3 regions of the Dasania marina DSM 21967 genome follow, and region 3 is predicted to be linked to each of the others. Evidence: predicted binding sites of a transcription regulator. Region 3 holds the regulator's gene; each other region holds the start of a gene.
What was found. Region 3 encodes FNR, which switches genes on or off when oxygen is low (the NO sensors DNR and NnrR bind a similar motif). Its sites were predicted from a motif close to TTGATNNNNATCAA; they were not measured.
Positions count from the first base shown of each region.

Region 1: the regulator FNR is predicted to act here: its motif matches at 1,437-1,450, upstream of B067_RS0114730 (FeoA family protein).
Region 2: the regulator FNR is predicted to act here: its motif matches at 6,591-6,604, upstream of B067_RS0107140 (cation-translocating P-type ATPase).

Region 1 covers NZ_KB891586.1:395,311-405,236, reverse strand. Annotated here, with positions in the region: gene B067_RS0114740 (ArsJ-associated glyceraldehyde-3-phosphate dehydrogenase) at 1-980, opposite strand, end outside; gene B067_RS0114735 (metalloregulator ArsR/SmtB family transcription factor) at 999-1,343, opposite strand; gene B067_RS0114730 (FeoA family protein) at 1,589-1,816, shown strand; gene feoB (ferrous iron transport protein B) at 1,822-3,867, shown strand; gene B067_RS0114720 (porin) at 3,995-5,182, shown strand; gene B067_RS0114715 (FMN-binding protein) at 5,232-5,768, shown strand; gene B067_RS0114710 (PepSY-associated TM helix domain-containing protein) at 5,780-6,553, shown strand; gene B067_RS0114705 (glutathione S-transferase N-terminal domain-containing protein) at 6,595-6,954, shown strand; gene B067_RS0114695 (sodium-dependent transporter) at 7,156-8,505, opposite strand; gene B067_RS0114690 (sodium-dependent transporter) at 8,540-9,926, opposite strand, start outside.
Region 2 covers NZ_KB891576.1:561,369-571,294, forward strand. Annotated here, with positions in the region: gene B067_RS0107110 (cold-shock protein) at 81-287, shown strand; gene B067_RS22020 (hypothetical protein) at 727-900, shown strand; gene B067_RS0107125 (NAD(P)H-binding protein) at 1,192-1,917, shown strand; gene B067_RS0107130 (DUF2254 domain-containing protein) at 1,936-3,270, shown strand; gene B067_RS0107135 (DUF3465 domain-containing protein) at 3,407-3,799, shown strand; gene B067_RS0107140 (cation-translocating P-type ATPase) at 3,829-6,573, opposite strand; gene B067_RS0107145 (LysE family translocator) at 6,756-7,376, shown strand; gene B067_RS0107150 (efflux RND transporter periplasmic adaptor subunit) at 7,676-8,752, shown strand; gene B067_RS0107155 (efflux RND transporter permease subunit) at 8,757-9,926, shown strand, end outside.
Region 3 covers NZ_KB891588.1:98,884-108,809, forward strand. Annotated here, with positions in the region: gene B067_RS0116625 (PEP-CTERM sorting domain-containing protein) at 197-790, shown strand; gene hemN (oxygen-independent coproporphyrinogen III oxidase) at 963-2,381, shown strand; gene fnr (fumarate/nitrate reduction transcriptional regulator Fnr) at 2,416-3,174, shown strand; gene ccoN (cytochrome-c oxidase, cbb3-type subunit I) at 3,349-4,776, shown strand; gene ccoO (cytochrome-c oxidase, cbb3-type subunit II) at 4,796-5,404, shown strand; gene B067_RS0116650 (CcoQ/FixQ family Cbb3-type cytochrome c oxidase assembly chaperone) at 5,419-5,583, shown strand; gene ccoP (cytochrome-c oxidase, cbb3-type subunit III) at 5,580-6,461, shown strand; gene ccoG (cytochrome c oxidase accessory protein CcoG) at 6,520-7,923, shown strand; gene B067_RS20760 (FixH family protein) at 7,923-8,462, shown strand; gene B067_RS20765 (heavy metal translocating P-type ATPase) at 8,466-9,926, shown strand, end outside.

The sequences.
Region 1 (9,926 bases), on a different contig from region 3:
ACTAATTCAGCACAGCGGTTGGCGTAGCCCCATTCATTGTCATACCAAAGAAACAGTTTTAACTGGCTGCCGTTAACCACCAAGGTATGGTCGGCATCGACTATGCAAGAGCGCGGGTCGGTTTTGTAATCTATAGATACCAGCGGCCTTTCTTCGTAGCCCAAAATGTTTTTTAGCTCACCTAGCGCGGCTTGTTTAAATAAATTATTCACTTCTTCGCTAGTGACGTCTCTGGCCATTTCAAACACGCAGTCGGTGAGTGAGGCGTTAGTGAGTGGTACGCGCACGGCGTGGCCATCTATCTTGCCTTTTAGCTCGGGGAAGATATGGCTAATGGCCGTGGCCGAGCCGGTGGTGGTGGGGATTAAGCTAGAGCCGCAGGCACGGGCACGACGCAGGTCGTCGTGAGGTGCATCCAGAATGGTTTGGGAATTGGTGAGTGAGTGTATGGTGGTTATAGAGCCGTGTTTAATGCCTATATTATCCATCAACACTTTCACCGCTGGCGCGAGGCAGTTGGTGGTGCAAGAGGCGGCGGTGACTATGGGGTGCAGGGCGGGGTCGTAGAGGTGATCGTTAACGCCCATAACTATATTGAGTACGCCGTCTTCCTTAACCGGCGCGCTCACTACCACCCGTTTTACCCCTAGCTCTAAATAGGCTTGTAATAGCGCTTGTTTTTTCATTTTTCCTGAGCAATCTATGACTACATCGCACTGTGACCAGTCGGTGTCAGCTATGGCTTTATTGCGGCTGATGCTGATGCTGTGCTCACCTATCTGTATGTGGTTATCTCGGCTGCTGGCCTCGTGCTGCCAGCGGCCATGCACCGAGTCAAAGTTGAGTAAATGGGCGAGCGTGGCGGCGTCGCCGGCCGGCTCGTTGATGTGGATAAATTCCAGTTCGGGGTTATCCCAACCTGCTCTTAAGCTTAAACGGCCCATGCGGCCAAAGCCGTTGATACCTATTTTAATCGTCATGCTGTTACTCCTTAAAAATCAGCAGCAGCTCAGCTTGCGCTCTGGCCTGCTGCCCATGGCCTGCAGCCGTTGGCTGTGGGGGGCAATAAAACGGGGGTTGGCTAGTCGTGTTTGTCTGAGTACGGTGAGTGCCCAGCTGGGCAGCGTGGGGCTGAGTTGATAAAACACCCACTGGCCCTGGCGTCTATCGTTGAGTATGCCTGCTGCCCGCAATTGTGCGAGGTGGCGCGATATCTTGGGCTGGCTCTCGGCCAGCGCGGTTACCAGCTCGCACACACACAGCTCTTGCTCTTGATCAATAAGCATTAGGCTGCGCAGGCGAGTTTCCTCGGCTAGGCATTTGTGAAACTCTACGGGGCCCATACGTTGCTCCGGCATAGGGTAGTGATATGTGAAAATCTGTATATATGCTATTCCATATATTTAGGCCTAACAAGGCTTATTACCGGCAATTGTTTGATGCTTATCAACCTTGCCGCTATCTGTGCAAAAAAGATCAGCCATTTGGGGTAATCTCGCTTGCTCTCAATAGGGTTTGCATTAATAATAATGCGAATGATTGTTAATTAGATTTAGGAGCTATGCTCTTGGTCATTCGGGCTGCTCACATGATGACATTAAACCAACTTAACATTGGTCAACTAGCGACTATCCATGATGTACATAGTGGCAATGCCTTAGTGCGTCTTTGTGATGCCTTGGGCTTGATACCCGGCGCGCCGGTGACTGTGTTACGCCGTGCCCGCGGCAAAGGCCCTATGCAAATTAAAAGCATGGGCACGCTCTATGCCATACGCAGCGACGATGCTGAGTATATTAATGTTGAGGTAGCGTAATCGCTGTGAAAGAACTCGCGATTATAGGTAGCCCTAACTGCGGCAAAACCACCATATTCAACCGCCTAACCGGCACCCGTCAGCGCACCGGCAATTGGCCTGGCGTTACCGTTGAGCGTAAGGATGGCCGCCTGCAATTGGCTGGCCAGCAGCTTAACGTGGTAGATCTGCCCGGTGTTTATTCACTGCACGATGATATTCAGGGCATAGATGCCCGCGTTGCTCACCAATACCTCAGTGAGCAAAGCCCAGAGTTGGTGTTAATGGCGCTGGATGCCACCCGCCTACCTAGGCAGTTGGCCTTATTGCCCGACTTGCTAGCCATGGGCAAGCCCATTTTACTTATCGTTAATATGCTAGATACCGCTGCCGCCGAAGGCATCAAGGTGAACCTAGCTGAATTGCGCAAACAAACGAGGCTGCCAGTCGTGGGGGTAACCGCCTCTACCGGTGAGGGTTTTGAGCAGCTAAAAGATGCCATAGCCAGTTTGCTGGTGGCCTACCCCGCACTGCCCAAAGCTGTCGATATAAAAGCCACTGCCGCGGCCTGTTATGTTGAAAATCATGGCGTGACCCGCACTGAACGCATAGACCACTGGATGCTACACCCCTTATTGGCGCTGCCTATTTTTTTGGTAGTGATGTATTTGCTGTTTACTATCTCGGTCAATTTAGGCGCAGTATTTATCGATTTCTTCGATATTGTGCTGGGCAGTATTTTTGTAGAAACACCCCGTTGGTTACTGGCTAGCGTGGGGGCGCCGGCTTGGTTGCAGGCCTTTGTGGCCGACGGCGTGGGCGGGGGTATACAGTTAGTGGGTACTTTCATACCCACTATCGGTTGCCTGTACTTGTGTATGTCGGTGCTGGAAGATTCCGGCTACTTATCGCGCGCGGCTTTTGTGATAGACCGCATGATGGCCAAAATAGGCCTACCCGGCCAGGCCTTTATCCCACTGATAATTGGCTTTGGCTGTAACGTGCCAGCGGTAATGGCTTCAAGGGCTCTGGGGCAAGTAAGCGCTCGCTTAACCACTATTTTTATCGCCCCATTTATGTCCTGTGGGGCACGTTTATCGGTGTATGTATTTGTGGGTACAGCGTTCTTCCCCAGCCAAGCGCAAAACGCCATTTTTGCCCTGTATCTATTGGGTATATTAGTGGCCATAGCGTCGGCCTGGATTTTACGCCGCTCGTTATTCTCGAATGTGGAGGCGGCCAATATCAGCGAAATGCCTGCTTACCATAAGCCTCTGCTGCGTAATGTTCTAATGCAAACTTGGCATAGGCTGTCGTCTTTCACCTGGCGTGCCGGTAAGCGCATAGTGGCGGTAGTTATCATTATTAATGTGGTGTCCTCATTTGGCTCTGATGGCAGCTGGGGCAATCAAAATACAGAAAACTCAGCGCTGTCGGCGCTGGGCAAAACCTTAACGCCCATGTTTACTCCTATAGGTATAGGTGAAGAGAACTGGCCGGCAACGGTGGGGTTATTTACCGGTCTATTCGCTAAAGAAGTGGTGGTGGGCACCTTGGATACCTTATATGCGCCGCCAGCAGTACAGGCGCAGGCGCAGCTTACTATGCCTAATTATGGCGCTGATGTACTTGCGGCTTTGGCTACCTTGGTGGAAAACACCGCGGGCTTAGTGACAGCCTTTACCGATCCGCTGAAAATTGCCTCCTCTCAGGAAGAAATTGCTGACCAGCAACCTAATAGTTACCAGGCCATGCAAAGCTTGTTTCCTTCGGCCTGGGGGGCGTTTTGTTACCTAGTGTTTATTTTATTGTATGCCCCTTGCGTGGCCACTATAGGGGTGATGCAAAAAGAAGCAGGGCAGCTGTGGTTGAGCTTTTCGGTAGTGTGGAGCTTGCTATTGTCTTATTGGTTGGCTTCTAATTTATGGCATGTAGCTTGGCTGATAGCGGCACCCGTGATGGCATGTAGCTGGATTATAGGCTCTAGCGCGCTGCTGTATGTGGCGTATAAACTCATCATGGCGCAAATGCGGCGCGGTATGCGCGATCAAATCCCGGTTGTTAATTTATAACGGTGGCTTGAGTCAAAAAAGTTCAGGGGAAAGGCGTTATTTTTACTATTTACTATTGATAATCATTCTCACTACCATTACTATTCCCGCATCTTATTAATGTAACTCATAGGGGAGTTCACCATCCATGTTTAAGCAAACTATCTTAGCGGCGGCTATTACTGCCGCAGCTGTTTCCGCCCAAGCTGCTGACACCTTACCCAGCACTGCGGATATGTGGAAAGTTATCCAAGAGCAACAACAAGAAATTAAAGTGCTTAAAGGCCAGATACAACAAACTGAAACCAAAGTGGCCGCTACTGCCGATGCTGTTGAACAATCAGCTAGTGGTAAGGTATCAAAAATGGCCGAGTGGGTAGAGAAAACTACAATCGGTGGTTACGGTGAGCATCACTTTAACCATTTTGAAGATAAAGATGATCAGGTTGATGCTCATCGCTTTGTGATGTATTTGTCACACCAGTTTTCTGATGATGTACGCTTCTTCTCTGAAATTGAGCTAGAGCACAGCATTGCTGGTGAAGGCCAAGCAGGTGAAGTTGAGTTAGAGCAAGCCTATATAGAGTGGGATTACACCCAAGGCCATAGTGTACAAATCGGTCAGTTCTTAATTCCTGTAGGTATTATGAACGAAACTCACGAGCCCGATACCTTTTACGGCACCGAGCGTAACTTGGTTGAAGCAAAAGTTATCCCCGCTACGTGGTGGGAAACTGGCGTGATGTTTAACGGTGAAATCGCCCCCGGCCTATCCTATAGTGCTGCGCTACACAGCGGTTTAAATGACGAGGACGCCAACATTCGCAGCGGCCGCCAAAAGTCAGCTAAAGCCAATGCCGAAGATCTAGCCTACACGGGTCGCATCAAGTACACCGGCATACAAGGTTTAGAGTTGGGTGCAACCGTGCAGTATCAAGAAGATATTTCTCAGGGTGCAGTGGCAACAGCTGATGCCCTGTTAACGGAGCTACACGCTATCTATACCGTACAAGCGTTCACTGTACGCGCCTTATGGGCCGAGTGGGATGTAGACGGTGACGTTTTTGAAACCACTGGCCGGGACTCACAAGAAGGTTGGTACATAGAGCCCTCTTATAAAGTGACTGAAAAGTTAGGCGTATTTGCTCGTTACAGCGAATACAACAACGAAGCCGGTTTAAGCGCCACCATAGATTATGAAATATGGGACTACGGTGTTAACTACTGGTTAACGCCTACCGTGGTGTTAAAAGCGGATTACACCGACTATGTTAATGACAATACTGGCGACACCGATGGTGATGCCTTCAACCTAGGTTTAGGTTGGTCATTCTAAGTTTAGTAGACGAATACCCTGGGGCGCATTGCGCCCCTTTTGAGTTTTTATGAAAGTATTTATAGCCGTGTTGCTGCTATTGCTAAGCAGCATTAGTTGGGCGCAAAAAGGGCAGTTTATTAGCGTGGCTGATTATCAGGCGCGCTTTTTTGCCGATGATACCGCTTGGCAAACTCTGTGGGTGGATAAAGCCTTACGGGATGATGTTGAGCGGTTACTGGGGCGGCGCTTTAGCACCTTGCGGCTGCGCTACTGGGGTGATCAACAGCGCACCGGCTGGGTGTTGGAAGAGATAGGCAAAGAGTACCCCATTACCGTAGGGGTAGTGGTTGATGCCGGTAAAATTATCGACCTCAGTATTTTGGAGTACCGCGAAAGCCGTGGCGGTGAAGTACGTTATCCTTTTTTTACCCAGCAATTTAACCAGGTGGCCTTGGCTGCGCAGTCACAACCTAGGCTGGATAAGTCTATAGATGGTATTACCGGCGCGACATTGTCCGTGCGCGCATTGAAAAAAATCGCTACACTCGCACTCTTTTTGCATCAACAGACGCCTTTTAATCAGCCCGTCAGCGAGGGCCAGTAAGCGCAGCCATCATGAAACTATCACTGTTGCAGTATAAAACTCTCAGGCCCTGGCTGTGGCGTTGGCACAGACGCGCAGGCTTAACGGCATTGTTAGTGGTGTTGTTAGTGACGGTGACGGGCTTATTGCTTAATCACACCTCAGAGTTAGCGCTGGGCAAGGCTGCGGTTAATAACCAGCGCCTGCTTGCCTATTACGGCATACAGACGCCTAGCTTAAAATCGTTTGCGGTTCATGACGATTGGTTGAGTGGTGACGATAAATCACAGTTGTATTTAAATGCACGGCATATAGCTGAATGTCAGCAATCATTACTGACTGCCGTGGCTTATCAGGGCTATTACTGGTTAGCCTGCCAACAGCAAGTGCTGCTGGTAAACCCGCAAGGCGAGGTGGTGGATAGTCTCAGCGCTGCTTATGGTTTGCCCGTACCTATAGTTGCGTTTGGCCTATGCGGTGAGCAACTCTGTTTGGCCACCGCCAAGCGCAGTTTTGTGATAGACACCCAGCAGTTTAGTTTTACCCCGGTGGAAAATATGCGCCCCAGTGCCAATAAGGCACAGCCATTACCGGTGGCTATAGAGCAGGCTATTATCCGCGCTTATAGAGGCCAAGGCCTGTCGTGGGAACGGGTATTATTAGATTTGCACAGCGGTCGCCTGTTTGGTCATGGCGGTGTCTGGGTGGTGGATATTGCCGCTGTTTTATTATTGTTTTTATCCTTATCCGGTTTTGTGTTGTGGTATCAACAGCGCAGCAAAAAGAAAGCTCGCCAAGCCGATTAATGGCCTTGCGATAAAGTCTGTAGTTATAGAGGTAAGTCGTTTTGTTAAAAGTTATACGTTTAGTGTTAGGTTATATCATCGTCGCCATCAGTTTTATCACCAGCCCGCGCAAAGCCAAACGCCCAGTAGAGCAGCAAGCCCAGGTTAACAAAGTGGCCGAGGGTTTAACTCTGTATCAATTTTATGCCTGCCCTTTCTGCGTCAAAGTACGCCGCGCTATGCGCCGGTTAAATATTCCTGTGGCTACTCTTAATGCCCAACAAGCTGAGCATAAAACTGCGCTATTAGAAGGCGGCGGTAGGGTGAAAGTGCCCTGTTTACGTATTGTAGAAAATGGCAGCAGTCAGTGGCTGTATGAATCTAAAGAGATTGTTGCTTACTTAGAGCAGCGCTGCGCGTAGTCCTTACGGGCAGGTTTTTAACGACCATACTTATGCTTGTAATTTTTGCTGGTGGCTTTCGCTTGTAGCAATAATGGGTATTGCTGAAACTCGCTGGCCAGCCACAGCATTAATAAGTGTGGCCAAGGCTAGGCCCACGGTATGGGTGTAAGCGCTATAGTCTATCCTCATCCGGCCCAGATGATTTATATGGGTAGCCAGCTAACTTAGGCTTTGCGCAAACGTCGCTATAATTAATAGCGGGCAAACCACTCTTACATACCAAGGCCATATTTTCCAAAATAGGCTGCTCTCTATCGCCGCATTACCTTGCTTTAATTCTTGCAATAGCGCGTTACGTTGCAGTATCCAGCCCGCAAAAATACAAAACATAATGCCCAGTAAGGGTTCGCTGTATTTGGTGGTTAGGTCTATAACAAAAACAAATAGCAGATCAAAGTTAAAAATAATCAACACGCTAATAGCCAGGCAGGCGCTGCCCATAATTAGGGTGGCGGCCAAGCGGCTGAGGCGAGTTTTTTCTACTGCTGTCGATACCGGCACCTCCAGCATAGAAATAGATGAGGTAACAGCCGCTATGCTCATCAAGGCAAAAAAGGCTATGGCCACCCATAAGCCGGTGTTACCCATGGCAGTAAACAACGACGGTAGCACTTGAAAAATTAAGCCTGGCCCAGCAATTAACTCACCTGCCTCATTAAATATCACCGAGCCATTGTGTTGCGCCACATAAACGGCGGGGATAATAAGCAAGCCCGCAGTGAAGGCTATGGCTAGATCTACGCAGGTGACTATGGCGCCTAGTTTGGGTAGGTTTTCATTTTTATCCACATAGGAGCCATAAATCAGCATGGTGCCCACACCCAGTGACAATGAAAAAAAGGCCTGGCCCAGCGCGCTAATGAGTAAGCTGGGCTTGAGCACCTGACTAAGATCGGGCAGTAGGTAAACTTTTAAACCGGTCATGGCCCCAGGCTGGGTAAACACATAGGCGATAAGTAAGACTAATAAAACCATCAATATAGGCATTAGGCGGCTGGACCATTTTTCTATGCCGCCCTCTATGCCGCTGGCAATAATACTCATGGTTAAACCGGCAAAAATAACACTGCCCATTAAGTCGCGCGTGATAGAGCTGGTGATTAACCACTGGCTGACGGTAGTCATGCCTGCCACATTGGCAATGCCATGGCCTAGGTGGGATAGCATCCAGCCAGCCACGATAGTGTAAAAGCTGAGAATTAACCCCGCTAATATGACCCCGTAATAACCTACACCTTTACCGATAAAGGAGGTGATTGGGTTGCTACTTAAAGAGCCTAACGCGGTGACGACATTGGCGCGGGCGTGGCGGCCTATAATTAACTCGGCCATTAACGCCGGGTAGGCTAATAAAAAAGCCAGCACAAAATACACCAATACAAAGGCAGCGCCGCCATTGCTGGCGGTTTGGGTGGGGAAGCCCCAAACATTACCCAAGCCTACCGCTGAGCCCGCAGCGGCCATAATAAAACCAAAGCGCGATGAAAACTGGCCTCTAGCTGTACTCATAGGGTGTTCCTGTAAAAAGAGTCATTGTTATTATTTAGCCAAACAGGGCCGCGCCAAAGAATTTTTGCGCCACGGTGTTGATAAAAATAACCAAGAGTATTAATGGGATGAACGTTGCTAACGAGAAGTTAATATAGCGTTCAGTCCAGGAATTTTTAAAATGCCTATCGCCTGTTTCAACTTCATCATTAAAACCTTTTTTCCAGCGATAGCGTACAAATAAGCACACTAATAAACCGTTAAGCGGCAAAATGGTTTCGTAAAAAACATCGACCACTACATCAAAAAAAGATTTGTTAGTGTCTGCATATTCGATAAAACTGCTAAGCCAGCCCACCATGCCAAAAGATACAGCGCAGGCTATAGTAAACAAGGCCATAGCCACATTGAGGCGTATTAAGGCGGTTTTACGTGGTAACTGTAGGCTGTCGATTAAGCTAGAGGTAGGCACTTCGGTAATAGAAACCATAGAGGTAATAGCGGCAAAAAAGACTAATAAGAAGAAGGTGGCGGCTACTGCACTGGCGCCTACATAGCCTATCAGTGTTTGCAGCTCTAAGAAGATTTGCGGTAAGAAAGAAAATATCATGCTTACCGAAGAGTTGCTGAGCTGTGAGGTGTCGGTATTGGGGTGTAGGGCAAAAATAGCTGGTAGCACTAATAAACCTGCACAAAAGGCTACGGCGGTATCGGTAAGGGCGATGAGTTTCGCGCTGGTGGTGATGCTTTCTTTTTGGTTAACGTAGGAGCCGTAGGTAATTAAAATACCCATGCCCAGTGATAAAGAGAAAAAGGCTTGTGATAACGCGCCATTAACCACTTTTGCGTCTATCTTGCTGAAGTCGGGGATTAAATAATAACGCACGCCAGCCCAAGCGTTGTCGAGAGTTAATACAAATATCACCAAGCCTATAAGCATAATAAATAAAGCCGGCATCATGATTTTAGCGGCTCGCTCTATACCGTTTTTAACACCGCTTAATAAAATGACATTCAATAAACCCGCCACCACCACTAAATAGAGAAAAATAACCTTGCTGTTAATAAATTGGCCGAAGGTTTCAGCTTGTGCCAACGTATCTAAGTTGCCGCTCAGTATTTCTACAAAGTAGCCAAATATCCATACCGTAATCACCATATAAAAAACGGCAATCATAAAAGGGGTAATAAAGGCGAGTAGGCCGGCTATTTGCCACAGAGAGTCGCTGCCCGCTTGTTTGCGATAGGCGCCTATAGGGTCTTTTTGGGTGTTTCTACCCAGGCTGAGTTCAGCCACCATTACCGGCAGGCAGACAAAGGCAACAAAGAAGGCGTAAATTAATAAAAAAGCGCCACCGCCATTTTTGGTTGCGGCAACGGGGAAGCCTACCAAGTTGCCTATGCCTACCGCTGAGCCAGCAGCTGCCAGAATAAACCCTATA
Region 2 (9,926 bases), on a different contig from region 3:
TCCAAGATTTTAGCTTTATATTCGAACTGGTGAATTCGGATGTAATTTTTATATTTCACCAACAATTATGAGTAAAGAAGATGAGTAAAGGTACAGTTAAGTGGTTCAATGCCGATAAAGGTTTCGGTTTTATTACACCTGAAGATGGCAGCAAAGATTTGTTTGTCCACCATTCAGAAATTCAAGCTGGCGGCGGTTACGCAACATTGAATGATGGCCAAGCTGTTGAATTTGAAGTTGGCCAAGGTCAAAAAGGCCCATGTGCTAATAAAGTGGTTCCAATTTAAGCTCCGGAACATTACTAACAAAGGCAGTCGGGCGGTTTTTCGTCCGCTGCCTTTGATTTTAAGCTAGCCCCCCCTCCTCATCTCTACCGAGATTCGCTTGCTGATACTCAGCAGCACTTGCAACATATCATAAAAAAATAGTCCTATTGGCGAACAGGGTAATTCGTTGATGCAGTCACACCTATTGGTTTTTAAACATAAGTAACGACGAGATGAATACCTCAACTGTAGGCGTTATTGGCACGTCAAGAAAAGAGGATGAACGACGCTAGCTTATCCATCCTGAGCATTTGCTACGTATTCCTGAAGCGCTACGCCACCAACTCATATTTGAGCAAGGTTACGGCCTCCCCTTTGGTATCACCGATTCGGAAATTGCGGCCCTGACCGGCGGTATTGCCACCCGCCACGCGTTACTGGCCGATATAGGCATGGTTTTATGGCCAAACCCGTATTAGCTGATTTACATCAGCCGTGGTGCCATATACGCGTCCAAGGCCCATGGGCTTCTTTTTTGCCAAACCCACTACCTTCAAGCACCCTATGCTCACCTATGATCACCTATGAAACCACCGATTACTACGCCGTGGATCATGCCCCTAGCTATTTTTAGGAAAGCGTCACACGGTCAATTTCTGCGGCGTTCATTGTAAATTTACCGACGGTACTAGCGGGCCGTGATAGCTGGCATGAAGATGACACTATTCGACAGGCTATCAAGATTAAAGATGGTGTAATTCAAAACACCGCTATACTGTCATTTCAAAATCGTGCAGCGACTTACCCCCATCAGTTGGTAGGCCCAACGGATATTATCCCCCCTAAGCATGTTGCATGATCACTATCAGCCGCCACTAGGGCTTGTGGCTGAAACCTCTATTAGAGATTAACCAACGGTAGCCATATGAAAAAAGTATTCGTCGTTGGCGCCAGTGGCGCTACCGGTAAGCTACTCGTTGCGGACTTACTGCAACAAGGCTTGCAGGTTGTGGCTATCGTCCGCCCTTGCAGCTCTTTAATCAGCGCCGTTGAAAATCATGCTAACTATTGTGAAATACCCGCCAGTATTACCGAGCTATCAGAGCAACAATTGCTTAGCCACCTTAACGGTTGTGATGCGGTATTTTCCTGCTTAGGCCACAACTTAACGCTCAGAGGTATATTTGGCGAGCCACGGCGCCTAGTCACCGACACGATCAAAAAAGTGTCTCGTGCTATTGAATCCTTAGCGCCAGCTACGCAGCTTAAAATTATCCTGATGAGCAGTTCAGGGAATAGTAATCGTGACATCCCCGAAAATCCTCCGCTATCGCAGAAGCTTGTTATCGCAGTGTTACGTGTATTGCTTCCCCCTCATGTTGATAACGAGCAAGCGGCTGATTTTTTACGGATCAGTATTGGCCAGAATCATCCGTATATAGCTTGGGCAGCAGTAAGGCCTGACAACCTTTGCGATGAAGTAGCGGTGTCTGCTTATAGCATTCACGCCTCCCCAACCAAAAACGCCATTTTTGATTCAGCGCCCACCAGCCGTATTAACGTCGCCAACTTCATGGCTAACTTAGCCACTAACACTGATTTATGGGCAGCATGGAAAGGCAAGATGCCCGTAATTTACAATGATGTATAAAAATGAGGCCGCATCGTCATGAGAGGACAATTATTTAAGCTCTGGGACCGCATTCGCTCCAGTTTCTGGTTTATTCCAGCGCTGATGGCCGCTGCCGCAGTGGCGCTGGCCTGCTTGAGCGTCATCATAGACGAGCCAATAACTCAGTGGCTGGCGCTCCATTTTAGCTGGACCTTCACCGGTGGCGCAGAAGGGGCTAGCGCCGTACTAGGCGTTATCGCCGGATCGATGATTACCATCGGTGGCGTAGTTTTCTCAATGACGCTGGTCACCCTCTCCTTAGCCTCATCACAATTGGGCCCTCGCCTACTGCGCAGCTTTATGCGCGATACCACCACACAGCTTGTGCTTGGCACGTTCATCTCCACCTTTTTATACTGCCTGATTGTCCTCCGCACCATCCGCCACGGGGAGGATATCCTTTTCGTACCTCACCTATCGGTCACCCTAGGCGTGCTACTCGCGGTGATGAGCGTGGGGGTATTCATTTACTTTATCCATCACGTATCCGTATCTATCCAAGCCAATGAGGTGGCTGGGCGTATTGGTAGCAAATTGATCGAGGGCATAGACTCGCTGTTCCCAAGCAAATCCGGACAAGAAGAACCACAGCCGCCGGTGAAGCTTCCCGATGCAGCCTTCTTCGAGGCGTTCGATCAGGAAGCTCGGCCTATCAGTGCTTGTGGTGACGGCTACCTCCAGTTTATCGATGCGGAAACCTTGCTTGCGCTGGCCATAGAGGAGGACCTCATCATTCAACTGCAGCAAAGGCCGGGAAACTTCGTCATCGACAGCTGCCCGCTGGCGCTAGTTTGGCCGGGACACAAAGTAACCGATAAGCTCATAGGGCAGATCCAGCTTCTCTTCGTTCTGGGACGCCAGCGGACTTCGGGCCAAGACATAGAATTTGAGGTAAACCAATTGGTAGAGATTGCCGTTCGAGCCCTCTCCCCAGGCATAAACGATCCGTTCACCGCAATCACCTGTGTAGATCACTTAGGGTCCGCGTTGTGCCGCTTGATATCACGTGATATACCGTCACCTTATTTACACGACCACCAGTATCAGCTACGGGTGATCACAGCTGTCGACACCTTTCCGGGGATAGTCGCTGCCGCCTTCGATCAAATCCGGCAATATAGCCGCTCTAGCGCCGCGGTAAGCATACGCTTGCTAGAAGTTATCGCTGTGGTCGCAGGGTTTGCACAGCGAGCCGAAGACCGTGCCACGCTCTTACTGCACGCTGATATGATTGCCCGAGGCGCTAGTGAGGGTTTGCCCGAACCACAGGATAGGCTAGCAGTGGAGCAGCGCTACCAAAAGGTAAAAACCTCATGCCGTGAACAGGCTTAGCGCTGCCACCGAACAGCAACGGATACAGCACCACTGTAAAAACCCTATCACTTTGCCGTTACCCAAAAAAATTTATTATCAAAAAAACGTAACGCTATAATCAGTAATATTAAACACCACACAACGGTCAATAATTATGAAACATTTCTTCCTATTATTCGCCTTAACCCTTTTCAGCCTCTGCAGCTACGCCCAAAACGAACACAGCGCAGCCAGCGCTTATGTCAGCCAAGCCAGTGACGTACAAGTTAGCGGCAGCGGTGTGGTGATAAAACTATTGGCCGACGATACCGTAGGCTCACGCCATCAACGCTTTATACTTAAACTGCCCGATGGTCAGACCTTATTAATTGCTCATAATATTGATTTAGCGCCCAAGCTTAGTAGCCTTGCCATAGGTGACCACGTTGAGTTTTACGGCGAGTACCAATGGAACCGCAAAGGCGGCGTTGTACATTGGACTCATCACGACCCCGCAGGCCGCCACCCCAATGGCTGGCTAAAGCATAAAGGCATGACTTACCCTTAGCACCGTTTATATAGCTGCCACCGTCGCAACTAGCGCGCCCATAAACGCACTAGGTATTTCTCTAGCTCTACAATAATTAACACCGGCAAAGCCGATAAAATAATGATTAACCAGTCAAAGCCACCAATGGATGCTAGGCCGAATAATTGTTGGGTATAGGGCAGGTAGGTAAAGGCAACTTGCAACACTAACACGGTAACAATGGCGTATGCCGCAGGCTGTATACCCTTCAAAAAATGCTTATTAAAAATAGATAGGCTGAGAAAGCGGCAATTAAGCAAGTAATATACTTCTATCATCACTAGGGCATTAATGGCGATGGTTCTCGCGAATTCTATAGTCACACCTTGGCTGCGATAATAATAAAATAATGAGAACACCACTGCCGCACCCGCCACCCCCACCAACAACATACGCCCCAATAAACTGGCACTAAAAAACCCTAGCCCATAAGGCCTAGGGGGGTTATTCATAATATTAGGTTCTGAACGTTCGAAGGCTAAGGCCAGGGCTAAGGTGACGGTGGTAATCATATTAACCCACAGTATTTGCGCAGGCGTAATAGGCATGATGCTGCCCAGCATAATAGCGCTAATAATCACCAGCGCCTCAGCCAAGCTGGTGGGCAATATAAAAATAATGGACTTAACGATGTTGTCATAAACGGTGCGCCCCGCTTCAACAGCGCGGGTAATGGTGCTGAAATTATCATCGGTTAAAATAAAATCTGCCGCCTCTTTTGCGGCATCGGTGCCTTTGCCACCCATGGCAACGCCTATATTCGCTTTTTTTAATGCGGGCGCATCGTTAACACCATCACCCGTCATTGCCACTACATGCCTATTGCGCTGCAAGGCTGCCACCAGTTGTAATTTATTGGCTGGGCTGGTGCGCGCGAACACATCGGTATTTTCTACTGCTAGGGCTAGGCTGGCATCGCTGAGCTTATCGAGATCACTACCGGTCAGCACCTTAGTGGCGTTTAAGCCTAGCTCATTAGCGATGGCGGCGGCGGTAACGGGGTTATCGCCCGTTATCATTTTGACCTGTATTCCCGCCGCCCGACACAAGCGAATGCTGGCGATAGCTTCCGGGCGGGGCGGATCACTAATCCCCACTAACGCCGCCATCACTAAACCCTGCTCTACATCTTGCGGGCACAAAGCCTCGGGGCGTTTGTTGCAATCTTTATACGCCAAGGCCATAACCCGCATACCGCGCTGCGCCATATCATCGATAGCCTGCTGCCATTGCTCGCTAGCTATCGCTACCAGCCCCTGCGGCCCTAACTCTTGTGTGGCATAGCTAAGCAGACGTTCTGGCGCACCTTTAACCATTAAACGGTTCAGGCCGGCATTATTATGATGCAGCGTTGCCATGTAACGGCGTTCACTATCAAAGGGCAGTATATCGAGGCGCGGCCAATCATTGAGCGTCTGCTGTAACTCCAGGCCGTGCTTCATCGCCATCACTAATAAGGCGCCTTCGGTGGGGTCGCCGTGCAGTAACCACTCACCCTGCTCGCATAACACATTGGCATCGTTACAGAGCATGGCAATTACGCTGGCTAGTGTGAAACTGCTAGCGTGATCCAGTGACAGCTTTTGCTGTGTATCAGCGTTAGCTATGTCTCCTTCCGGCTTATACGCCTCACCGCTGATGAGGTAGCGTTGATGTTGGCAAACCGCTACACGTGCAGTCATTGCATTGGCGGTTAAGGTGCCGGTTTTATCGGTACAAATTACATCCACCGAACCCAACACCTCTACCGAAGGTAGGCGCCTCACCAAGGCATTGTTGGCGGCCATACGCTGCACACCTATAGCTAGAGCAATCGTCACTATGGCTGGCAAACCTTCGGGTATAGCAGCAACGGCAATACCTATGGCCGCCTGAAACATATCGTCAAGGCCATAACCATGTAGATACACGCCCCAGCCTACCGTGACCAGCGCCACCAACACGATGACTACGCTTAGCTGCCGGGCAAAAACGCTGAGTTGTTTTTGTAGTGGTGTCAGCGGCATTTCTACTTGCCCGACTAAATCGCTAATAGCACCAATTTCTGTTTGTAAACCGGTGCGGGTAACCACCGCTCTTGCTAAACCAAAGGTCACCATGGTGCCCATATAGGCCATGTTTTTACGCTCGGCCAAGGGGGTTTCTACCGGTAGTGGTTGCAGATGCTTATCCACCGGTTGCGACTCACCAGTTAACGCTGACTCATCGCAGCGTAGGTCTTTGCAAAAAAACAGGCGCATGTCGGCAGGCACTCTATCCCCCGCCTGCAGCATCACCACATCACCCGGCACCACATCGGCACTATCTATAGAAACTAACACCCCTGTACGCATCACCATACAACGGGTTTTGGCCATGGTCATAATGGCCCTAAGGGCATCTTCGGCTTTACCCTCTTGAATAAATCCCACCAAGGCATTAACCACTACCACCGCCACAATCACCCCGCAGTCAACATAGTGCTGCAAGGCGGCACTCACCAGCGCACTCACCATCAGCACATAAATAAGTACATTGTGAAATTGTAATAACAAGCGTCGCCATGCGGGGTTGGCAGCGGCTAAAGGCAAGCTATTGGCACCGTGTTGCTGCCTACGCCGTGTTGCCTCGGCATCGGTTAAGCCCTGCTCTGAACTTTGCTGCACGCTAAGAACTTCAGCCGCTGGCTGGGCATGATCGACTAGCTGGTTTAACTGACTATCGCTGTGCATACGCCCGCCTATAGACTGTAATGAATATACAAGTTTAACCATTGCACCAAAAAAATAGTTTGATGAGAAACAAATGACTATCGAAATGTGGGCTTAAGCAATAAGCCCTTACCCAGCTATAACAGTGCTGCTAGGTTTTTAACCGTAACCGACTATTGCCACCACTGATATAACTATAAAATAGCGCAGGCCAAATTGCCTATGCACAAACTTGAGAGTACTTCATGATTAGCGCTTCCACACTAGCCGTTTTTATACCGACATTTTTCGTGGTGTCAGCCACCCCCGGTATGTGTATGGCGCTGGCCTTAACCCTGGGTATTAGCCTAGGCCTGCGGCGCACCCTGTGGATGATGTTGGGTGAGTTAGCGGGTGTGGCAATAGTGGCTGTTGCGGCGGTGACTAGTGTGGCCTCTATCATGCTGCTATACCCCATGGCCTTTGCCGCGTTAAAAATACTAGGCGGTAGTTATTTACTTTTTTTGGGCTGGCAATTTTGGCGCGCCCACAGCAGCGTTGCTATACAACTTGATGGCAGCAGCAGTAACTTAAGCGCAGGCAGCTTAATGATGCAGGGCTTTGTTACCGCCATAGCCAACCCCAAGGGCTGGGCTTTTTTTATTGCCCTGCTACCGCCTTTTATTAATCAAGATCTGGCTCTGCTACCGCAGCTGAGCATACTGGTGGCCATTATGTTGAGCATGGAGTTTATCTGCATGATGCTTTACGCCTTGGGCGGCAAAACCCTACGCCAAGTCTTAATGAAAGAAGGCGGCCTAGACTGGCTTAACCGCATAGCCGGTAGCCTAATGCTGGCGGTTGGCATTTGGCTAATGGCCAGCTAGGCTTTTATAGGCACAACTATAGATGCAACGGCCTAGGCCCTATTAAGGCAGCAAGTTTAGCGATAAAAAAATTAGGCAAGGATGCTAACAATGAGCTTACTCCCCTCCCCTTAAACCGATGAATGAATGTAAATACGCAAGCTATAACCCTGGCCATAAATAAGGTTATAGCCATGACATTCGCTGACTAAGTGCACATCCCAATTGCAAAAAACTTTGCTATTATAGGCACTGTTTTTATGTGGCGTTTTTACTAATAAGGAATAGGTAGCTCTGCAATGATCAAAAGAATGACCCTCATGTTAGTTGCTGTCACCATTATCTTTGGTGGCATTTTTGGATTTAAATGGTATCAAGGGGTCATGATGGGCCAGTACTTTGCCAGTTTTCGCCCCCCTCCGGTTACCGTTTCTACCGCTACCGCGCAGCAACAAAGCTGGCACCCCTATCTTACCGCCATAGGCACACTGCGAGCCCGTTACGGGGTGAATATCAGCGCCGAAGTTGAAGGCATCGTTAAGGCTATACGGTTTAACTCTGGCCAAGAAGTTGGCAAGGGCGAGCCCTTACTAGAGCTGGACGATGAAGTAGAGCAAGCCAACCTGCGTATTTTTCAAGCCCAGTTAAAACTCAATCAATTAAATTACGAGCGCGATAAAGCCCTAATCAAAAAACAGCTAGTGTCCCAAAATCAATTTGACCGCAGCTTTGCCGAATACAAAGAAACCCTAGCCAAGGTTGAGCAAACCAAAGCCAGCATCGCCAAGAAAAAAATTCTCGCGCCCTTTAGCGGCCGCATGGGTATTTTGCAGGTGGACTTGGGCCAATATATCGATTCAGGCACTAGCATAGGCTCGCTGCAATCTGCGCAAACCATGTACCTAGACTTTAGCCTGCCCGAAAAAAACCTTACCCATCTTTTTATAGGCCAAACGGTGAAGTTTGCGGTGTCGGCTTACCCTGGCGAAATATTTGAAGCGCAGCTAGCGGCGATAGATTCCAAGGTGGATATTAATACCCGCAGCCTGCAAGTGCGCGCCCATGTCGATAATAGCCAGCAGCAATTAGTGCCAGGCATGTTTGCCGATGTCACCCTAATACTAGAACCTGCGCAAGCGGTGGCCGTGCTACCCGCCACCGCAGTGAGTTACTCGCTGTATGGCAAAGAGGTATTTATTGTTAGCGAGCAACAAGGCGACGATGGCAGCAGCCAGTCAATCGTCAATCGTCAGCGTGTCACTACCGGCCAACAACAGGGTGATTTAATCGCCATTACCGAGGGCGTGCAGCCCGGCCAGCAAGTAGTTATCGATGGCCAACTCAAACTCAATAACGGTACCGAGATCGCCATAGCGCCAGCATTGAGCAGGGAGTAGCGCCATGAAATTTACTGACGTATTTATTACCCGGCCGGTATTGGCCAGTGTGGTGAGCTTTTTTATTTTGTTAATAGGCTTTAACGCTTACGAGCAACTAGGCATACGAAAATACCCCAAAATTGAAGACGCCGCTATTACCGTTAGCACCAGCTATGTAGGCGCCAGCGCCGACCTAGTGCAGGGCTTTATCACCACCCCTACCCAGCAAGCCATAGCCAGCGCCGAAGGCATAGCCTATATCACCTCTACCAGTAACAGCGGTGTTTCTACGGTAGTGGCCCATATACGCCCCGACTACAACGCCGACAAGGCGCTCACCGAAATCGTCGCCAAAGCCGCCGAGATACGCGGCGAGTTACCTGACGGAGCTAAAGACCCGGTCATCACCAAAGGCAACCAGGAAGGTACAGCGCTGATGTACCTCAGCTTTAGCCACCCCAGCATGGCACCTGAAGAAATCACCGACTATTTAAAACGCGTGGTGCAACCGCAGCTGTCGACCATAGAAGGCATGGGCGCGGTACAGTTTTTTGGGGGCCGTAATTTTGCTATGCGTATCTGGTTAGATCCCACCCGCATGGCCGCTTACAATATTACCGCCGCAGAAGTTAACAGCGCCCTGCGCCGTAATAACTTTTTATCCACCGCCGGTGAAACCCGCGACCAACTCTCGGTCACCCAGGTTAAAGCCGACACCAACCTCAGCAGCATTGCCGAGTTTGAAAACATCGTGCTGCGCAATGAAGGCGATCGCCTAGTACGTATTAAAGACATTGCCGAGGTTAGCCTCAGTGCCGACAGCTTTGATATGTCGGCCTTTACCAAAGGTGAGCCTGCGGTGATGCTGGGGGTTAGCCCCACCCCCGGCGCCAACCCCTTAGACGTAGCCAAGCTGGTGCGCAAGGAAATGCTCAACATACAACAACAGGTGCCCGACGGCATGATTGCCGGCATCAGCTATGACGTATCCTTATTCATTGAGTCATCCATTAAAGAAGTACTTACCACCTTGGTAGAGGCCTCACTTATTGTAGTGGTGGTGGTGTTTTTATTTTTAGGGCAACTGCGCTCGGTGATTATTCCGGTGGTGGCGATACCCCTATCCTTGGTGGGTACCTTATTTTTAATTTGGATGCTGGGTTACTCCATCAACCTGCTCACCTTACTAGCG
Region 3 (9,926 bases):
AAGCGCAAAAGTATAGCTGGCCCAACTAGCCCGCTGCCCACACCCGCCACTGTCGAGTAAGTTTACATTATAAAAAATTGCAAAATGATTTCCCTAACAAATACATAACGTTAAAGTTTATGGCCTGTTTGTTGCTGCAATACACGCTGTCGAAAGACTGCAGTATTTATCCTCTTATACAAGGCGGAAACATACAATGAATAAGCTACTAGGCGGCGTTATTTCTACGGTAATAATGTCAACTTCTTTATCAGCCTCTGCTGGCGTCATCAACAACTGGGAAGGCACCGGTGTAGACTTTTTCTCCAGCTGGATAGGCGATACCTTAAGAATTGAAATCGATGCTGGCAATATAACCGCTGGCTCTGGTTGGGATGGTGCTGTCAGAATAGACTCCATAGCAATTAATGATTTTGGCGTGGCCTTTGCCAATGCTAGCGATATCACCCTCGACGGCCCAGGGGCATCCTTTGACGGCATAACTGATGGCTGGGGACTCAATGCTAACGGCTGCCAGGCGCTCACCGGTGGTGTTAACCACCCCTGTTTTAGCGGCAGCGAACTGTTAACCAACAATATGTTCTTTGATTTCACCTTTGCCAATGCTGTTAGCAACTATACCGATAACCCCCATTTAAAAGTGCGCTTTATCGATGCTAATGGTAACAAAAAAGGCAGCCTGCTATCTCAAGACTTGCCCTCAAGAACCGTTGTGCCTGAGCCCTCATCTATAGCGCTGCTATTTTTAGGCCTTGCCGGCTTACTGGCTTCACGCCGCCAGCAACATTAAAGGGCTATCCCGCCCCTAAGCTACACTCCCCAACCGCAGGGCAACCCTGCGGTTGGGCTGCATAATCTATATACACCGATAACCCCTTTCCATTGATCCACATCAACACAGCAAAAACACCACCCCGCTACACTTTCTGCATCATTCACCACACTTAAAATAGCCTTGCATTATGAGCGACCAGGCCCACCTAACCATTGTTTCAGACAAAAATGCTGGCACCCATGCCCAGGTTTTGTCCAGTAAATACGATGTGGCCGGGCCACGCTATACCTCTTACCCAACTGCACCGCATTTTAGTGTCGACTTTGGCTGTAATGAATATCGGCAAGAGCTAATCAAACAAAGAGGCAGCTCTATAGCACCGCTTTCGCTCTATGTGCACATCCCTTTTTGTAAAAACATTTGCTACTACTGCGCCTGTAATAAAATCGTTACTCGTGACAGCACGGTAAGCCGGCGCTATTTAAACTATCTCAATAAAGAGATAGCCATGCAGGCCGAACTGGCCGGACAAGCGCGGCCGGTTACCCAGCTGCATTTTGGTGGCGGCACCCCCACCTTTTTAAACGATGCGGAACTGACTGAGCTTATGCACCACCTAGGCCAGCACTTTAAGCTTAGCGACAGCCCCGACCGTGAATACAGCATAGAAATAGACCCACGCACGGTAAATAAAGATAGGCTCGCGCTATTAAAAGGCTTGGGGTTTAATCGCCTAAGCTTTGGCGTGCAAGATTTTGACCCCGAGGTACAAACAGCTATCAACCGCTGCCAATCCTTTAATATGCTGCTATCGCTAACCAATGCTGCCCGGCTGTATCAATTTAAATCGGTGAGCTACGACCTCATTTATGGCCTACCCAAGCAAAACCTGCAATCGCTCACTAACACCCTAGAGCAGGTACTGGAACTGGCCCCCGACCGCATTACTTTTTACAATTACGCCCACCTACCTGCCCGTTTTAGCAGCCAGCGCGCCATAGACCGCCACACCTTACCCAGCACAGGGCAGCGCCTAGAGATGCTGGCCTTGATTGCCGATGTACTCACCACGGCCGGCTACGTTTATATAGGCATGGACCATTTTGTTAAACCCAATGACGAACTGGCCATCGCCCAACAAGAAGGCCGTTTGCAACGCAACTTCCAAGGCTATTCCACCTGCCTAGCCCCCGACCTAATTGGCTTAGGCGTATCATCCATCAGCTCACTACGCCACAGCTACGCCCAAAACGAAAAAGACCTAGAGCGTTACTACGAACAACTGGATAACAACCGCCTCGCCATTAGCCGCGGCCTGCGTTTAAGCCACGACGACGAAGTTCGCCGCCATATTATTAGCGAGCTTATCTGCAACCTAAACTTGGATATCAAACAAGTAGAGCAACACTTTCAATTATGTTTTTTCGAATATTTTGCCAACATTTTAGAAACACTGAAAACATACCAAAAGGATGGCTTAATCCTTATGGAGAGTGATAAAATCCGCGTCACCTTAGAAGGGCGGTCTATGCTGAGAAATATCTGTATGACTTTTGACCGATATTTAAGCAGCGACGCACAGCCTCGTTACTCAAACACACTGTAACCTTCTTATTTGACCCACAGGATATTGTCAGATTATGGCTGAGAAAAGCGCATTAGCAGGTAATCTATTGAGCAGTAGTGATAAGTCCTGCCCCCACAACCACCAAGTGTCCTGTAACGACTGCCGCCTAGGCAGCATCTGCCTACCACTGGCGATGAAAGATGATGATATCGTCAAGCTGGAAGAGATAGTACAGCGCGGCCGCCCCTTACAAAAAAACGACCATATTTACCGCGCACACGATAAGTTTCACTCCGTGTATGCGGTACGCTCCGGCACCGTCAAAACCTATAGAGTCACCAACGATGGCCAAGAGCAAATTACTGGCTTTTACTTTCCCGGCGAAATTATGGGCATGGATGGCATAGGTTCCGGCAAGTACGCCAACTCAGCCAGAGCATTAGAAACCGCCGCCATCTGCGAAATCCCCTTTGATAGGTTGGAGGCACTCAGCACCGAAGTGCCCAATATGCAACGTCACTTTTTCCAGCTGATGAGCCAAGAGATAACCAGCGATCAACAGCTAATCACTTTGTTGAGTAAAAATTCTGCCGAAGAGCGCATCGCAGCCTTGCTAATTAGCATCTCAGCACGTATGGTGCGCCGCAAACTGTCAGGCACGCAATTTAGGCTGCCTATGTCACGTACCGATATAGGCAATTACCTAGGTTTAACCATAGAAACAGTCAGTCGAGTTTTTAGCCGCTTTAAAAAACAAAACCTTGTTGATGTTGATGGCAAGGAAATTACTCTAAAAGATTTAGAGGCCTTAAGAGAAATCGCTGATATGTAAGCGACAAGCCCCGCAAGATGGCATCTTTTAAGACACGACTCTTTCACAAAAAAAAACCAACCTTTTACCTGGTTTTCACTCAAGGCAACTATAGCCTAAGTGATCAATGGATAGGCTGTTATACATCCTATCTGTATTAACAAAAAACAAACGTTCAAATACATAGGGTTATTTATGAATAATCAGCTTGAGCACCCTGTATACAATTACAAGGTGGTACGCCAGTTTACGATCATGACCGTAGCCTGGGGTGTTATTGGGATGGCCATAGGGGTGCTTATTGCCGCACAGCTGGCCTGGCCTGCGCTAAATTTTGAGACGCCTTGGCTCACCTTTAGCCGTCTGCGTCCACTGCATACCAACACCGTTATTTTTGCCTTTGGTGGCTCAGCATTATTTGCTACCTCACTGTTTGTAGTGCAGCGTACTTGTCAGGCTCGCCTGCTCTCAGACAAGCTCGCCTCCTTTGTCTTTTGGGGCTGGCAACTGGTTATCGTCTCAGCCTTCATATCGCTGCCACTGGGCTACACAACGTCTAAAGAGTACGCCGAGCTAGAATGGCCTATCGACATTTTATTGGCCATTGTCTGGATAGCCTATGCCGTACTATTTTTTGGCACTATCACTAAACGCAAAACCAGCCACATCTATGTCGCCAACTGGTTTTACGGTGCCTTTATCATCACCGTTGCCGTCTTGCACATCGTCAACAGCGCCGCTATCCCGGTAAGCATGATGAAATCTTATTCGGTCTATGCCGGTGCTGCCGATGCCATGGTGCAATGGTGGTACGGACATAACGCAGTAGGTTTCTTCTTAACGGCAGGTTTCTTAGGCATTATGTACTACTTCGTGCCTAAACAAGCGGGTAGACCGGTCTACTCATACCGCTTATCCATTGTGCACTTCTGGGCATTAATTTCGTTATACATATGGGCCGGCCCTCACCACTTACACTACACCGCACTACCTGACTGGGCACAAAGCCTGGGCATGGTGATGTCATTAATCCTCTTAGCACCTAGCTGGGGCGGCATGATTAACGGCATGATGACCTTGAGTGGCGCTTGGCACAAATTGCGCACCGACCCCATCTTGCGCTTCTTGGTCGTGTCTCTATCGTTTTACGGCATGTCGACCTTTGAAGGCCCGATGATGGCGATTAAGACGGTAAACTCACTGTCGCACTACACCGATTGGACCATAGGTCATGTACACGCCGGTGCTTTAGGTTGGGTAGCCATGGTAACTATTGGTGCCATCTATCACTTAGTGCCCGTGATGTTTAACAAAGACGCTATGTACAGCACCCCCTTAATTAATGTGCACTTCTGGCTGGCCACTATAGGCACGGTACTGTACATCAGCTCTATGTGGGTAAACGGTATCTTACAAGGCTTAATGTGGCGCGCGTATAACGCTGACGGCACCTTGACCTATAGTTTTGTAGACTCTGTAGAAGCCAGTTTTCCCGGCTATGTGGTACGCCTCATTGGTGGTATCACCTTCTTTGCGGGCATGCTGTTTATGGCTTACAACGTATGGCAAACCACTCGCAACACTGAAGCAGCAGCGAACAACCCTGCTACTGCAGCCGCTTAAGCGCCGGAGGATAGTTAAAATGAATCATGATTTTGTAGAAAAAAATATTGGTGTCATGTCGGTGTTGGTTATTGTAGCCATCAGCTTTGGTGCTCTAGTAGAAATCGTACCGCTATTTTTCATCAAGCAAACCACTGAGCCGATAGCGGGGCTTATGCCCTACACCGCGCTACAACTGGAAGGCCGCGATATCTATATACGTGAGGGCTGCAGCAACTGTCACTCACAAATGATACGCCCTATGCGCGCAGAAACTGAGCGCTACGGCCACTATTCCGTAGCCGGTGAATCGGTATACGACCACCCCTTCCTATGGGGCTCTAAGCGCACCGGGCCAGATTTGGCGCGCGTAGGCGGCCGTTACAGTGATGATTGGCACCGTGCTCACTTAATGAATCCTAGAGATGTCGTGCCCGAGTCGAATATGCCTGCCTTCCCTTGGTTGTTTGAAAACAGCTTAACTGGCGAGCATACAGCCGCTAAAATGCGCGCCCTGCGTATAGTCGGTGTGCCTTACACTGACCAAGATATTGCTGGCGCTAAAGAAGCAGTAGCAGGCAGGGTGGAAATTGAAGCCCTGATTGCCTACTTACAAAACCTCGGCCTATTGCTTAAGCATAAACGCTAAGCGGGGAGACTGGCATGGACATTAATACATTTCGCGGTTTAGCCACAGTGTTTGCCTTTATCGCATTCATTAGCATATGCCTATGGGCTTACAGCAAGCAGCGTAAAAAAGACTTTGATGACGCCGCCAATTTACCCTTTGCCGATGACAAACCCTCATCAGACGGAGAATCTCAATGAGTCCTTTCTGGAGTGCATGGATAATAATCCTAACCACTATCTTTTTAATGGGTATCAGCTGGATACTACTGGCTAACCGTAAAACGCAAGACCGTGGCCCCGATGCCACTACCGGCCACGAGTACGACGGTATCGTTGAATACGACAACCCCATGCCCCTATGGTGGATACAAGCGTTTGTCCTCACTATTATTTTTGGCATAGGTTACCTCATTGCCTACCCCGGCATGGGTAACTGGCCCGGCGTATTGGGATGGACCTCTGTCGGCCAATGGCAGGAAGAAGTAGACCAAGCGGCAGAGCGCTACGACGACGTGTTTGCCGACTACTCAGCCACCCCTATTCCCGAGCTAGCGCAAGACCCTAAAGCCATGCGCATGGCGCAACGTATGTTTGCTAACAACTGTGCCGTTTGTCACGGTGCCGATGCAGGCGGCGGCTACGGCTTCCCTAACTTAACCGACACCGATTGGTTATACGGCGGCAGCCCTGAGCAAATCAAAACCACCATTACCCACGGCCGTAACGCCGCGATGCCTCAGTGGGGCAACGTCGTCGGCGATCAGGGTGTGCGTGAGATTAGCGCCTATGTATACAGTTTAAACGGCCGTGAGGCCGATGCAGGCTTAGCAGCCGAAGGTGGCAAAAAGTTTCAAATGTTTTGCTCTAGCTGCCACGGTAAAGATGCCAAGGGTAACTACGCTTTTGGTGCGCCTAACCTAAGTGACAGCGTCTGGTTATATGGCGGCTCTATGGGCCAAATTCAGCACACCTTACAAAACGGTCGCTCGGGCCACATGCCTGCGCACCAAGAGCTACTGAGTGCCGATAAAATCCATATGCTAAGTAGCTACGTGTGGAGCTTATCTAATCAGTAAGCAACAACACTTTAACAACATTTTTTAATTATTAGTTTGTTCAACGTTTGAGGTAATCATGACTAAGCAGCGCGATCCTGTTGAAGAGTTTCACCCCGCCGGGGTCGCCGAGTTAGACCTTTACCAAAAACGTGAAAAAATCTACACCCGAAAAATTGAAGGTTTCTACCAGAAGATTCGAGTGTACACGGGTTGGCCATTACTACTGCTCTATTTTATAGTGCCGTGGCTAACATGGAATGGTCACCCCGCTGTTTTATTCGACCTACCCGCCAGACAATTCCACGTCTTTTTTTGGACTTTCTGGCCACAAGATTTTTATTTATTGGCCGGCATTTTAATTATTGCCGCCTTTGCCTTGTTTACTGTCACCGCTTGGGTGGGACGTGTTTGGTGTGGCTACACCTGCCCGCAAACCGTTTGGACCGCTATTTTTATGTGGGCCGAACAAAAGTTTGAAGGCAGCCGCAACCAGCGTATCAAGCTAGACAACAAACCCATGCACTGGCAGAAGTTTTTCCGCAAACTGGCCAAGCACACGGTTTGGGTCAGCGTTTCTCTCGCTACCGGCGTCACCTTTGTTGGCTATTTCACCCCTATTTACGATTTAGTTTTTCTCTTAGATTACGGCCTATGGGGCTCGATGTGGATTACCTTTTTCACCTGCGCCACTTACATTAATGCCGGCTATATGCGCGAACAAGTGTGCATTTATATGTGCCCCTATGCGCGCTTTCAATCAGTAATGTTCGACAAAGACACGCTATTAGTATCCTACGATACCAAGCGTGGTGAACCCAGAGGCTCGCGTAAAAAAGACACTAACCTAGAACAAGAAAACTTAGGCGCCTGTGTCGATTGTAATATCTGCGTACAAGTTTGCCCCACCGGCATAGATATACGCGACGGCCTACAGGTGGAGTGTATTAACTGCGCCCTGTGTATAGACGGCTGTAATAGCGTGATGGATCAAATGGGTTATGAGCGTGGCCTGATACGCTACACCACCGAGCACGAATTAGAAGGCTATAAAGGCAACCGCTACCATCCGCGTTTTATCGCCTATGGCGTGGTCCTGCTGATTATGCTCACTGCCTTTGGCTACAGCCTGCTTACCCGCATCCCGCTGGAAGCTGACGTGGTGCGTGAACGCGGCAAGCTCTACCAACGCACCCCCACAGGCCATATAGAAAACATGTATGTGCTAAAAATCATGAATAAAGATCAACAGCCCCATACCTATAGTATTTCCTTTAGCGGCTTGGATCAGGCTGAACTTAAAGGTGATACTGAAAAAACCTTAGGCGCCGGTGAAATCCTCGAGTTACCAGTGCGTCTTAATATCGCCCCAGAGCAGCTACAGCGCTTAAACAGTACAATTTATTATCATATAAGGTCACTGGACGACCCCGACATTCACATGAGCATAGAAAGCCGCTTTATAGGCCCAGGAACTCCTTAATGAATAACAGTGATAACGGCAAGCAGCCAGCGCCTTGGTACCGACAGTTTTGGTTATGGTTTCTTGTTTTTTTCCCCGCGTTAGCGGTAGTGGCGGGCACCATCACCATTATTATTGCGGTAAAAAATGAAGACAGCCTAGTACGCGACGATTACTACAAAGCGGGGCTAGCCATTAACAGCGTCCTCGCCCATGATAAGTTTGCCAGCCAACATAATGTGCAAGGGGCGCTGCTCATAGACCCTCTCACCGGCGGCCTACAGCTGGAACTGCAAGGTGATTTAGAGACGCTACCTAACAGCCTACAACTAGACTTTATCCACCCCGCCGCGCAGCCGCTAGATTTTAGCGTGAGCCTACTCAAACGCCGTGACAACCTCTACTTGGGGCAGCTAGATCATAGCCTTAACAATCGCTGGTATTTACAACTCAGTGATAAACAGGCCGACACAGATAAAACCTGGCGTTTAAGCGCAGAACTTAACTTTGCCACCGATCATGGCGAGCGCATTAGCCTTAGTTTTGCCCCCTCGCTGTAAACCATGCCCACCTCCTCACCCGCTCACAGCACTGCCTGCTACCACTGCCAGTTACCTATCATGGCCGGTGATCGCTTTGCCTGTGAGTTAGACGGGGCCAGCCAAGGTTTTTGCTGCCCAGCGTGCATGGCCGTAGCTCAAACCATACACGCTGGTGGCATGGGCGCGTTCTACCGTTACCAACAAGCCGCCGAACAACGGCCACCACAAGCGCTGCTAGACGAAAAGTTTGCCGTTTTTGACCAAGCCGATTTTCAACAGCGTTTTGTTAAAACACAAGGCCAGCAGCGTGAAACCGAATTACTAATAGGCGGCATGCACTGCGCCGCCTGCGTGTGGCTGCTAGAAAAACAACTGGCACAACTCCGCGGCATGGTTAGCGTTTCGGTAAGCCTAGTGGCACAAAAGGCTATTATTGTTTGGCGCGATGAATTAACCCTAAGCGAAATTTGCCAGAGCATAGCGGCCATAGGCTACGAGCCCGAACCCTATCACCACGACCAATTGGTAGAATTGCAACAACGCGAACAACGCACCGCCCTACGCCGCCTTGGCGTAGCCGGCATAGGCATGATGCAGGTGGGCATGTTTGCCATCGCCCTCTACGCTGGCGACATGCAAGACATCAACATTGATAACCGCAATTTTATGCGGGTAATTAGTTTATTAGTGGCTACCGTGGTGGTGTTTTATTCTGCCCGCAGTTTTTTTATAGGCGCTTGGCAGGGACTTAAAAAAACCAAACCCGTTATGGATCTTCCTGTAGCCATCGCCATAGGCTTGGCTTACGGTGCCAGCATACGCGCCACCTTTAGCGGCAGCGGTGAAGTGTATTTTGACTCCGTCACCATGTTTACTTTTTTACTGCTAGCCGGCCGTTATGTAGAGATGCGCGCCCGCCATTATCACGGCCGCCTCAGCAGCCATTTGCAAAGTCTACTGCCCAGCACCGCCACCCGCATAAGCACCGTCAACGGCGAAAAAAACCTAACAGCCGTGCCCCTGTTTAACATACAGCAGGATGATGTCTTACTGATTAAGCCCGGCCACACCATACCCGCCGACGGTATTATTATTGAAGGCCAAAGCAGTATTAACGAAGCTCAGCTTACCGGTGAATTTACCCCGCTAAACAAAGGCCCAGGCGACGCTTTAATTGCCGGCACTATCAATGTCAGCAACCCCCTTAGCATGCGCGTCACCGCCACCGGTGCCAAATTACAATTAGAATCTATCGCCCAACTCATTAACCAGGGCCAACACAGCAAGCCCAAGCTGGCGATGCTAGCCGACAGGCTATCCCTGTATTTTATTAGCGCCGTACTATTCATCGCTGCGGCCACGTATTTTGTGTGGCTGAACATTGATGCCCAGCAGGCCTTTTGGATAAGCCTATCGGTATTAGTAGTGAGCTGCCCCTGCGCCTTATCACTGGCCACCCCCGCCGCGATTACCGCCGCCAGC